DNA from 3 places in the Nostoc sp. UIC 10607 genome. Region 3 is predicted to be linked to each of the others. Evidence: riboswitches for the same ligand, from Rfam matches in the RefSeq annotation. Region 3 holds a riboswitch; each other region holds the start of a gene.
The links. Region 3 has a riboswitch for cyclic di-AMP ahead of ACEYW6_RS22945 (glycosyltransferase). Riboswitches for the same ligand answer to the same signal wherever they lie in the genome.
Positions count from the first base shown of each region.

Region 1 (4,300 bases), on a different contig from region 3:
GTGTATTCCAGGGTTCTGCAACCATGTAAGCTTGCATTGCACCAATCCGCACGTTTGTTACCATTTGGGGCGGCGGAACGATGATGACGCGAAACTCTTTAAGCGGATCAACACCAGCGGCGGCGGATAAGTAACGGATAAAGTATTCGTAAATGGCAGAACTCAGAACAACTGCCCAAACTTTACCTTCTGACGGCTGCTTCTCAAAGTAGCCTCGAAAATCGCGCCCAAAGGCTTCTAAAGCACCATCGCCATATTGTTCTTGATACTCATACCACGGACGCAGACCAAAATCCCACATGGCTTTGTTCATTGTCATGGCGTTACCGTGGCGGTGAATGGTCATCGCTGCACACAAGGGGGCGTGGCGTGCGCCTTCAGCACCAATTCTGGCGTTGGTAACTGCACCAGATACAACGGGTGAAGCATCCAAGCGACCAAAAATTAAACCGTCGCGGGAAGTAGCCCAACTGGCTTCGCGGTTGAGTGTAACGTTCAAACCATACTTGTGGAAGAAGCCTTTTTTCCAGGCGATCGCAAATGGCGCACAATCATTAACAGGAACGTAACCAACTGTAAGATCGGCTTTTTCTAGGTCGCCGCTTTTAACTACTGGTTGCACAGCTAAGGCTTCTTCAGTTAGTCCTTTGGCGGATCTATCTCCTGAAATGCCACAGGAGGATAGCGCCATTCCCGCTGTTGTTGCTCCTATTCCCTTGATAATATCTCGTCTAGTCCAGTTAATATCACCCATTTTTGTAGCTCCATTGGTGATTAATTGCTCATGCTACAAGCGCAGAGTCACGTTACATCTTGCTGTTTTGATAGCAGCCAAATTTTGTTAGTTGGAAGTTTTAGGGCGATGGGTTACTAATTCTTGGATTTTGTCCACGGCGTAATCCAGGATTAACCCAGTTACACCAATTACCAACACAGCTAAAAAGACTGAACTCAGGTTTAAGCGACTCCATTCATCCCAGACGAAAAAGCCGATACCAATACCGCCTGTAAGCATTTCCACGGCAACGATTACCAGCCAAGCGATGCCTAAACTAATTCGTAAACCTGTAAAAATATACGGCAAACTTGCAGGCCAAATTATTTTTGTAATCCGTCTCCAACGTGGCATTTCCAGTACTCGTGCCACATCTAAATAATCTTTGGGAACGCTAGAAACTCCTAAAGCGGTATTAATAATTGTCGGCCATAAAGAAGTAATAAAGATGACAAAAATGGCTGAAGGATCTGCTAAATTGAAAATTGCTAAGGCGATGGGTAGCCAAGCTAGGGGTGATACAGGTTTAAAAATTTGAATGATGGGATTGAGTGCTAGCATTGCCGGTCTGGACATGCCAATGAGGAACCCCAGAGGAATCGCTACTACCGCACCCAACAAAAAGCCTATTAATACCCGGCGCAGACTTGCTATTAACAACCAACCAATTCCCAAGTTGCCTGGGCCTCGCTGGTAGAAGGGATTTAAGATGTAGTCTAGATTAGCAATCAACGCTTCTGGCGGGGTGGGCATCAATTCATGGTTGGCAAGTGCAACAATCCACCACAGAACGATTATTCCCAAGAACCCCAATACAGGTAAAAAGAAAACATCTTTAAGGATGACAGGTTTTGTTTTTTTCCAAGCAGCTTGTCCAGCGATCGCTGCGATCGCAGCCAAATTTAATTGAAATATCATTTACGACCTCAACAGATTTAAGTGCAGGTACAAAAAATCCGAGCAGTACCAGCCTTGGACACCGATGAGATCGGAACATTATAAAAATGCCGTCTCTTCAGTCTCCTCTCAATGCCTACGAAGTTAGCTGACGGGCTAGGGCTGAGAGATGCCCTTCTGTAGAAAGTTATGAGTTATGAGTTATGAGTTACTAAATTTTATTTAATTCCTAACTCCTCACTCTCAACTCCTCACTTTCTATGAGATACGCCCCACAATTTGGTTCCTCCGCTCCAGCGTTATGCACTGTGACACGCTGAATTAGGCTGACTTACTCTAATGGATATTAATTTATGGACAATATAACATCGATGCTCAGTAAAAGCCATCTATCTTATGATAAATGTTGTTAATTTCAATACCATAATCAAGTGTTATTCATTAATTTGTAGTAATAATTAAAACTTGTGTTGCTAGTTATGTTGTGAGTGAACTCCTTGCACAGACTGCTAAACAATATAGTCGAGCCAAGCATTAAGAATGTTACATACCTGATTAATATTTTTTAAAAAGAAATATAATGTACTGGCAAAATTTTATACAATCTTAATTGCTCGACAACTAGAAGAGGATGTGCAATCTATTCCTTTTGGTAGGTGAAAAATATCACTAAATTTGGTAAAAACTCATTGCACTCGCTAAACTAATTGCATATGGAAGTTTACTCATTTATCTCCTAGCTGATATTTAACATAATGGATTTTAGTCAAGTACTGGCTGAAAAAACGGACACCATCCTCGATAAATGGATTCTAGCAGTTCGCAAGGATAGACGGATTGAAAGTGCTGATGACCTATCTTATACAGCTGTAAAGGATCACATCCCTGATGTTTTGAAAGCGATGGTGACAGTGCTTTCAAAATCTCAAGATAATGATATTCAGTCAATAGTTACTGCTAGTTTCCAGCATGGAGCTATTCGAGCTGAACAAGGCTTTGATCCAGCAGAAATAGCTAGAGAATATCATCTACTGCGAACGGTAATATTTGATATTATACAAGCAGATTTATTGAGTGGCACACCTGTAGAGATAATTCGTTCCATGCGTTTGATTGACGCTATTATAGACGAAGCGATCGCTCGCTGTTTCAAGAGTTATGTTGAGGAGCGGTTGCGAGAATTACAGCAGTTGCAGTCATCACTAACACTCCACAATGAAGAACTCACGCGCTTGATTAGCGCCAATCAAGAGTATCTTTCACAACTAGCCCACGAATTGAAACATCCGCTAACTTCTATTATTGGTTACTCGGATTTGTTTTTACGCCAACAACGACGAAAAACAGAGATAAAAGATAACTATAGCAATTTAGAACATATTGAGCGAGTGCTACGCAACGGTAGACAGTTACTCCATCTGATCAATGATGTGTTAGAACTTTCGCGCTATGACTCAGGGCAGATAAAACTCCAACTAGCACCCACAGATGTGCAGGAATTAATTAATAATGTGTGTGAAATGTTGGAACCTTTAGCTGCTGGGAAAAATTTAAAAATTGTAGTAGATTGCGATCGCGCTCCCAAGGAATTAATCACAGATCCTTTTCAATGCCAACAAATTATTACAAATCTTATTAGTAATGCGATTCGCTATACAGAGTCGGGGACTATTATTATAATGTGTCAGGTGTTGGAGAACCAGAGATGTGCGATCGCAGTTTGTGACACTGGAATTGGCATTGCACCCGAAAATCAAGCCCAGATATTTGAACCTTATTTTCGCGTAAGTTCAAGCGATCGTCCCTATCTCGCTGATAGTACAGGATTGGGATTAGCGATCGTCTCCCGCTTAGTAAAACTACTCAAAGGTGAAATTAAGCTAGTCTCTGAGGTAGGCGTTGGTTCTACTTTTACTGTAATTTTGCCTTTACAAATCGAAAGTTGATTTCGCGCCAAGACGTAAAATTATTCTTTGCGCCTTTGCGTGAAATCAAAAAACATGATTACAATAAACCTTGTTTTTTCAACTTAGCTAGCGCATCCTCAGCAGAAGCTTTCTCTGCATCTTTCTTATTACGTCCCTTACCTTCGCCGTAAATTTTTCCATCTACCAATACTTTTGCTATGAATTCTGGCGCGTGAGAAGGACCTCCTATTTGTTCCGTGAAATATTTGGGAGGAGTTGGAGTAACGTTGCGCTGCACCCATTCTTGAAAACGATTTTTTGAGTCTACATTAGAACGAGACACAACTATATGCTTAGGATCTACAGAATCAAATAGTGGTTCTATAATTGCGCGAACTGCTTCAATATTGGAATCATTATCTAAATAGTAAGCACCAAGTACAGCTTCAAAGGTGCTACTAAGCAAATTAGGATTTTGGTAGCCTCCGTCTCGAATAGCGCCTTTTCCTAACCGCATCCTAAAGTCTAAACCTACCTCTTCAGCGAACTTTGCCAATTGCTTCTCATCTACCAGCGCCGAACGCCGCCGGGTTAATTCATCTTCTCCCATTTCTGGGTGACAACTATATAGATACTCACCACTTAAGAAATTCAGCAAAGCATCACCGAGAAATTCTAGCCGTTCATTGTGTTCGCCTTCTCCAGGGTTTTCATGAACGTA
Region 1 covers NZ_JBIQNW010000064.1:4,752-9,051, forward strand. Annotated here, with positions in the region: gene ACEYW6_RS30170 (ABC transporter substrate-binding protein) at 1-754, opposite strand, end outside; gene ntrB (nitrate ABC transporter permease) at 842-1,693, opposite strand; cyclic di-AMP (ydaO/yuaA leader) riboswitch at 1,791-2,010, opposite strand; gene ACEYW6_RS30180 (sensor histidine kinase) at 2,428-3,618, shown strand; gene rnc (ribonuclease III) at 3,677-4,300, opposite strand, start outside.
Region 1: another riboswitch for cyclic di-AMP. It lies ahead of ntrB (nitrate ABC transporter permease); the one in region 3 lies ahead of ACEYW6_RS22945 (glycosyltransferase).

Region 2 (4,300 bases), on a different contig from region 3:
GTCAGTATTGCAGCAAAGTAGAAAACCGCCAAGAAGTAGCTGAACTGATAACAGACCGTTCATTTACAGGTGCTAGACCTAAAAAGAAAGATGCTCCAATTGCGAAGTTTACAAGTCCGGCAATTCTCGGCAATTACAACTATGGCGGCTTTGACGGCAAAGATCGCACCATCAAAGCCGCTGACACCACGATTTTCTTCGATATTCCTGACAACCTTCCCAAACAGCCAGGAGAACACTCCACATTCTTATGGAGATCCAGAAGTATCTGGCTGATGACACAAGCAGCACGGTGGGGACAAATTAAGGAATTCCCCAAAAATGCCGAAGAACTAGCAGAACTTGGTTGGAGAACAGATTTATATCGGGAGATAGCGTCTGAAATGGGCATCGAGTGTCCCAAGGATGATTACAAGGTCGAACCACCAGAAGTATTTATAGATAAGAAAGGCTTCGACCCCAGCGATCCGGTGGGTTATCTGAATAGTTTTGCCATCAGGGCTAACGCTCCCACGAACTTTTTCATGTCTTAAATCCCAAGTTCAAATATTGACTGATGACTAAATTATTTCTGGAGCGTTTCGATGATGGAATATACCTCATTACCTATTAATACACAGACCGAAGTTATGCCCCGCACTGGGTTTTTAGAAATTGAAAATTTAGTTAAGTCTTATCCGACACCTGATAAAGATAACTTTGTCGTTTTAGATGGAGTTAATCTGACGATTGGTGAAGATGAATATATTTCTGTAATTGGTCACTCTGGTTGTGGTAAATCAACTCTACTAAAGATAGTAGCTGGTTTAGAAAAAGCAACTTCCGGCTCAGTCAGGCTAGATGGGAAAGAAATTCGTCAGCCAGGAGCCGAGCGGATGATGGTATTTCAGAACTATTCGCTGTTGCCTTGGTTGACAGTGCGAGAAAATATCCGGTTAGCTGTGGATGAAGTGCTAAAAAATGCTAATCGGGCTGAAAAAATCAGCATTGTAAATCAACACTTGGCAATGGTAAACTTGACGGCGGCGGCTGACAAATATCCTGATGAAATTTCTGGAGGTATGAAACAACGAGTAGGTATTGCTAGAGCTTTAGCAATTCGTCCTAAAATGTTGCTGATGGATGAACCTTTTGGGGCACTAGATGCGCTAACTCGTGGCAAATTACAGCGGCAGGTATTGGATATTTGGGAAAATAATCGTCAAGCAGTGATGATGATTACCCACGATGTAGATGAAGCAATTTATATGTCCGATCGCATCGTCTTGATGACCAATGGCCCATCTGCTAGTATAGGAGAGATTTTAAAAGTTCCTTTTGAGCATCCACGCGATCGCGCCGCTATGCGAAACTCAAAAGAATATTTTGAACTCCGCAACCACGCCCTAAATTTCCTTGATCGATATTTTGCCCAAGACGAGTAAATTAGATTATCATTTTTTTTAGTGGGTAGCCTAATTCAAATTCATGAAAGCTGAATTTGGAACGGAGGAACCAATGTTTGGGGCTAATCTTACGAGAGACACCTTCCAGTCTTAGCCCGTCAGCTAACTCCGTAGGCAATGGAAGGAACCCCCAAGACTTTGGCTGTAATACAGTTATTATTGGGGTTTCCTTGACTGATTTAAGATTTGAACTTTTGGTTATCATCACTCAATCTAAAATCCAAAATCGTTTGACTGAGTGTAGCCGTTCGCGTAGCGTTCCGCAGGAAAGTCCAAAATCTAAAATTTGTCACCCTGCTTCTCATTGCTAATTCATTTCATTGGGAGAAGTAAAACTGTGCAAATTAAGCCAATGTTAGCACGTCTGCAAAGTGCCACAGGCCGAGATGACTTAATTGAACAAATGGTACTGTTGCCAGAACCAAAAAAACCTTTTTCTAAAAAACCTCAAAAAGCAAAAGCAGTTAATTTAATTGTTGCCTATGACGCATCTCCTAACAGTCATACGGCGCTAGATATTGCTTTCTGGATTGCCCATCAAACGCGTTTAGCCACCAATGCAGAAGTCACAGTTCAAGCCGTTTATGTGCTAGAAGACAATTCAAAAAGCCAGTATCCAAATATCTTGAGCTTTCCACAACAACAGCCTTCATTGGAATGCCAAGTTAATGAAGTATCAAAATCTGCCACACTGGTATTAAGTCAACCCCAATTGCAGACAGTAGTAACTCCCCTACAACAAGCAGATATAATTCTCTGGCAAGCCCGAAGTCTGGCTGAAGAATGGCAGGGTTGCTTCAAATCTCATTTGCGGTTTGGCTGCATTTACACAGAACTTACCAAAGTTGTTGAATCAGAAACTGCCGATATTCTGTTTTTAGGTTGCAACTCTGTTAATCATCCGATGATTGAGGCACTAGGTTCTAATTTTCCCTGCGCCGTTTTGGGTATTCCCAGTTGTATTGATGAATAATCACTGTTCAGAATTTCAGTAATTTTTATCCAATTGTAATGATAGATAAGTCACCTACAACTAGGTGACTTTTTTCGCTACTATGCAACCAATTAAACTTCGAGAGGTAAGGTGTGGAAAACTGGCAAGCAATCCTCAGCGTAATTACATTTATAAGCGTCATTGTTTTAGTAATGACGGAATGGGTACATCTAACCATTGCGGCATTGTTGGGAGCATTGTTATTAGTTTTTACCAACGTCATGACTTTAGAAGAAGCTGTTGGTTATATCGGCAACAGTCATGGAACACTCGGTTTATTCTTTGGAGTTATGGTCTTAGTGCGGGCTTTTGAGCCTACAAAAATATTTGATTATTTAGCTACTCAAATAGTACTCATAGCTAAAGGACAAGGCAAGCGTCTATTACTTGGTATTGTGGCTATTGTTACACCCATCTGTGCGGTCTTGCCAAATGCCACAACAGTAATGTTGCTAGCACCTTTAATTCCCCCAATGGCTCAGGAAGTTGGGATAAATTTCGTACCCTTGTTGATTTTGATGGTATTTGTTGCTAATAGTGCCGGATTGCTGACTTTAGTTGGAGATCCAGCTACATTTATTGTTGGCGATGCTGTGAATATTAGCTTTACAGATTATTTATTGAAGTTGAGTTTAGGGGGGGTAATTGCCATTGTCATAGTGATTGCAACACTACCATTTTTATTCCGCAAAATTTGGAATACACAGTTAGATAATCTTGATGAACTACCACACCCACAAATTAATCATCCACGAGCTTTAAGCGTCGGTGCAGTTATAGTATTTTTCGTCCTGCTATTTTTTGTTATCGGAGAATCTCTACCAGTTCCGATTTCGCCTGCTGCCGCAGCTTTGTTAGGAGCAGCTTTAGCTTTGCTTTTATCTCACCATAGTAAAATCGATTCAGTTAACAACATTCTGCGGGATGTAGACTGGAGTACATTAATATTTTTTATGAGTATTTTTGTGCTAATTGGAGGGTTAGAGAAAACAGGTGTAATTAATGGTTTATCAGGAGTATTAGCAGCAATTTTAGGAAAAAATATTATCCTGGGTTCCCTATTTTTATTATTTTTTGTGGGGATATTATCCAGCGTAGTGCCCAATATTCCTTTAGTGGTGGGGATGGTGCCTTTACTTAAACAATATATTGTGACTGTCGGATTAGCACCTGCCGAAGTTCTAGCACAAGACTTTCAAGGGCAGTTTCCGCCAGAAGTATTACCTCTATTTTATGCGATGATGTTTGGTGCAACTTTGGGAGGTAATGGCACACTAGTAGGAGCATCATCTAACATTGTAGCCGCCGGGATTTCTGAGCAGCATGGACGCCGTATATCATTTAAAACTTTTCTACACTACGGTATCCCAGTGATGGTATTGCAACTTGTAGCTTCGGCTTTGTATGTGTTAGTTCGCTTTTTGCTCTAGATAGGAAAGGGTCAAAATAATTCAGTAATTCATATTATTGATAATTACGCTCTCTACAACACGCTGCGCGTAGCTTGCTTCCCCACAGGGGTACGCAGACTCGCTACGGCTGCGCGAACGTAATTCGTAATAATAAGTTCGCGGACTTCCTAACGCTGCGCTATCAGTGTTAGCTTCTGGATTTATCACTTATAGCGTAACGCTAGCCAGTCCGCAAAGGCCGTGCAAACAACCAAATCAAAGATTATTGTAACGGCTTGTACTCTCTTCAATTATGAATTAGTAATTATGGCTCTCCCAGACTAGATATGTTAAATTAACAACAGAAATACCAATTTAGTAAAACCCTTCTTCTAAAATTATGAAAGTTAGTTAAGCCATAAGCCCTACGTTTAATGAGCTTAATCTTCTGATTAATTCCTTCTACGATA
Region 2 covers NZ_JBIQNW010000064.1:296-4,595, reverse strand. Annotated here, with positions in the region: gene ACEYW6_RS30170 (ABC transporter substrate-binding protein) at 1-533, shown strand, start outside; gene ACEYW6_RS30165 (ABC transporter ATP-binding protein) at 588-1,424, shown strand; cyclic di-AMP (ydaO/yuaA leader) riboswitch at 1,463-1,574, shown strand; gene ACEYW6_RS30160 (universal stress protein) at 1,798-2,418, shown strand; gene ACEYW6_RS30155 (ArsB/NhaD family transporter) at 2,532-3,869, shown strand; partial or broken gene ACEYW6_RS30150 (ISL3 family transposase) at 4,186-4,300, opposite strand, start outside.
Region 2: another riboswitch for cyclic di-AMP. It lies ahead of ACEYW6_RS30160 (universal stress protein); the one in region 3 lies ahead of ACEYW6_RS22945 (glycosyltransferase).

Region 3 (4,300 bases):
ATGAGCGCCTAACTTGGGGTATTTTAGCCACAAGTGAAGGATGGAAAAACACAAAGTAGAACAATTTTGCTGTCGATAAATTTTACACCTGAGAAGTATTCTGGCAGTAAAAACCGCCTTGACAATTGTACAAGCTTTATTACACACAAATCGCTGCCTGCAATGGCTAACTGGTCTTGATTTACTGATAAATTTGATGTTTCAAAAAAACTCTTTAGCCAAATTGAAGCGGGGAAAGTTCAGTGAACTTTCCCCGCTATCTTCAAAATGCTGCTAAAATCGCAGCCAATCAACTAGTACTTTATGCTTGGTTCGTAGTCAGCGCTTTAGCGCTCAAGACAAGGACTAAAGTCCTGACTACGAACTTATTCACTCATAAAAGTTGGTGTGGTGGACTATTAGATTTGTTTTTCTATATAAACGCAGAAAAACAAATCTATTAGTTTATCCTGCGTTTGTGAGTACCCAAGTGGAGTAAGCATCCTCGACAAATCTGCTTTGATGACGAGTTCCTTTATGTTTGCTCACTCTGACTTTGAGGGTGGTTATGTAAACTCCATCCATTACTTGATGTCCATAACCACAAACTTGACCAACTTGCCCTGTTATTTGATGCAAAGCATAATCTCCGATATTCAGCATAATTCTGACTGCCTAATTAACTAGATTGAGTAGTTTGTGTTTGACTGTTTGGGCACGGCAAAATCGCTCTGATGATATTAGTTCCGCGCTCAAAGCTGGAAAAATTAAGCTGCAATCCGGGGTCGGGCATTAGGTGCAGTTGGAGCCAGCAGACGAGTGTAAAGTTGAGTCAGTCGGAATGCTACACTATACCAACTAAAGGCAATTTCTGTCCGTTGTCGAGCCGCTTCACCTAACTGGTCTCGCCAAGCTGGGTTGATGAGAATGCGGTCTATGGCAGCAGCAAAAGCTACTTCATCTTTGGGGGGCGCAAGTAACCCTGTGACTTCTGGTACAACAGTAAACTGTAGCCCACCAACATTACTAGCTACGACAGGAGTCTTACTAGCCATTGCCTCAATGGCAACTAAACCAAAAGGTTCATAGTGACTAGGCACTACGCAGACATCAGCGGCGGCGTAGTAGAAGGGGAGGACAGTTTCATCTAAGCGACCAGCAAAGGTTGTACAATTTTCTAATCCGAGTTCAGTAACAATGCTAGCAATGCGATCGCGTTCTATTCCATCACTCTGACCTGGACGGCTACCACCCCCAATCACTAGCTGGAGATTAGCTTCACCTCTTAAACTAGATTTGGCAATAGCTCGTACCAAGGTTTCAATACCTTTGCGGCGGTCAAAGCGACCAACGTAGAGAACCATTTTGGCATCTGGTGCAATTCCCAGCTTTTCCCGCGCCGCAGACCGCTGAATTTCTCCAAATTTATCAGTATCGGTGCCACAGGGAATCATTTCAATGTTTCCTTTACTGGAAACGAGTACCCGCATATGTTTTTGCTCTTGCGGACTAGTTGCAACCACACAGTCTACAGTTTCCAAGCAGGCTTTTTCTACAGCTAATCGCTGGGTAGCAATTACGGGAACATCACCAATACTTCTGTATTTAACCGCTCCTAAAGAGTGGTAAGTATGTACCTGAATCAGTGGTTGCTGCTTTTTCAATTCCATGCCGACCCAAGATGATAACCAGTAGTTGGTATGAATTAAGGAGTAATGAAACCCTTGGCGCAACTGGAATCGCTGGAATTCTTCGATGAATTCAGGTAAATGGTCGAACAAGTTATCTCGCCCAATAAACTTAGCTGGACCCGCTTTTAACCGAATAGTACGACAGTTTGGGCTATGTTGAATGTAGGTAGCTTGTTCAGGACTACTACGACGAGTGAACATATCCACTTGCCAACCAAGCTTTGCTAAGGCATAACCTACTTGACGCACATAGACATTTTGACCTCCAGCCTCTTCTTGACCAATTTCAACCGCCGGGTCACCATCAACAGAAATTAGGGCAATGCGATGTTTCTTATTCTGGAACATAGCTGATTTTCACCTCAAGGCAAATAATCCTGCCTCAAACGCCAGAAATCAAGATAATATTATCCTCTCTTTCAACGTCAAGGGCAGGCACAACAAACCGCAAAGTTACCAGCCAAAGGACACTGACGAGAACATGGCATTACTTGTTAAGAATGCTGCTCGTTCAGTCTCTTCTCAATGCCGACGAAGTTAGCTGACGGGCTAGGACTGAGAGATGTCCTTCTTAAGAAAGTTATGAGTTAGAAGTTATGAATTTATTAACTGCTAACTTTCTTCAAAATACGCCCCAAACTTGGTTCCTCCGCTCCGGTTTACCCTTACTCACAAAACTTTTCAGGGAATATAGTGGATTAGGCAGACTGATTTATTTTTCTTCAAGGTTTATAACCTGTCATCATCAACCATGTCAAGAGTATGAACAAAAAAAGTGTGATTGAAATCACCTAAAGGCGCTTTGCATCTAGCTTTGACGAATCAGACTTTAGAGGAAACTTGGAGCTTTTAATATGCTCTCAACAAGAAGCTTACTGATGTTGACCACTACATTTTATTTAGCTTCTGGCAATTAAATATTTTTCATATTTTTAAGTGTATAAATATACTAACTACGAGCTTGATTGAATTTAATATATTTTTTTAGTTGTCTTAAATATTACTCTGGCTAAAGAAATTGCCAAAGTCTAAAAGAGTCCATTAGAAGTTTTACGCCAATTCAATTTCACTATTGAACTACATTATTTCCTACTCCCACACCCTTTCATAAATGCTTTGAGAGCCAACTGCATTTGGTATATTACGAAGGCAAGCATCTCAGTTATCCAAAAAAACCTTTTAAAGAATCCGAAAAGCAGCAGCTTCAATTTGGAGGTAAAGTATACACCTACCAAAATGAGATACACTCATTGCTAAGTCATGGTAAATACAAATATCAAGCTGAGATTTAAACCTGTTTCTCACAGTTGGGTTGCTCTGCATCCACAGCCTAAAGGAGTAATTCAATTTATTGCAGGGGCTTTTTTTGGTACATTTGGCCCCATGCTTTTTTATCGCTATCTGCTTCAATGCCTATTTGAGCAGGGATATACAATTATTCTTCTGCCATTTAATTTTAGTTTTAACCATTATGTAGAAGCTGGTTTTCTCATGAGAGAGCAGTATGAAATTCTACCAGAGCTTGTGAGGATGGCAAGTGTTGAGGGATATGATTATGAAGCCTATCTAGATGATAAAAACTTTTCTTGGATTGGACATAGCCTTGGCTGTAAATATATCTCCCTGTTAGAAGGATTTACTGCTTTACCTCCAGAGCCTCAAGATAGAGAAAAGTTTATTCGCAACCTGCTATCTCATACTTCGGATGAGTCACAGATAAAAAGTGTCATTGCAGATATTAACATTCTCTTTGATGAGCTTAAACAAAAAATTGTAGAAGTTCGGAAACTAATTTACACTTACGTAGGCCAGGAAATAAAAATTAACAGTGTCTTCATTAAGGGGCAGGTTTCTATCCTATTAGCACCTGCTATTGCTGACACCGGCAGCGCAATTCGTCCTCAATTTTTAGCGGATATAATCGATAATCTTGGTTGGGGTGTGAAACCAACCGTTGAAGAAACCCATAACTTAATCAAGGATAGTAAGCTCTTTAATATCATGGGTTTAGTTTGTTTTAAGTCAGACAATATTGCCAAATTAACCTGTGAATGGTTTACTAATATTCTAAAAAAACCACCCCAAGAATTTCTACAAACTTTAGAGGGTGGACATTTAAAACCTTTAGGAATTCAACTAGGCAAGTATGTGATTAATCTTTTTGATAAACCTTTAATTGAATCAGTTCAAGAGCGAAATAGAGGCTTTGAGCATCATGTAATTCAATTGTTTGAGAAACTGAAATAAAAATCAACAAAAGTTGCTGAAAGTCCAAAAATCAGAAGTTATTAACCAATATTCCCGACTTGTTAAAAAAGTCGGGAATCTGAGCCTTTCATAACAATCCCAACTCTTCTGGAAAGCCCAGCATGATGTTTAAGTTTTGGATTGCGGCTCCCGATGCACCTTTGCCCAAGTTATCAAGACGAGCAACTAGCAACGCTTCTTTGGTAGTGTCATTTGTGAATACAAAAACCTGAACAATATTAGTGCCGTTCACTGCAATCGCATCCAAAAATATTCCGTCTCGTAGCAGAGTAGAATCTTGGTATGGAGCTACCTGCACAAATTTTTCACCTTGGTAGTAATCAGCGATCGCTTCATAGATTACCTCACCTGATGGTGGATTA
Region 3 covers NZ_JBIQNW010000032.1:7,806-12,105, reverse strand. Annotated here, with positions in the region: gene ACEYW6_RS22950 (hypothetical protein) at 445-642, opposite strand; gene ACEYW6_RS22945 (glycosyltransferase) at 747-2,018, opposite strand; cyclic di-AMP (ydaO/yuaA leader) riboswitch at 2,182-2,385, opposite strand; gene ACEYW6_RS22940 (DUF1350 family protein) at 2,931-3,917, shown strand; gene argC (N-acetyl-gamma-glutamyl-phosphate reductase) at 4,006-4,300, opposite strand, start outside.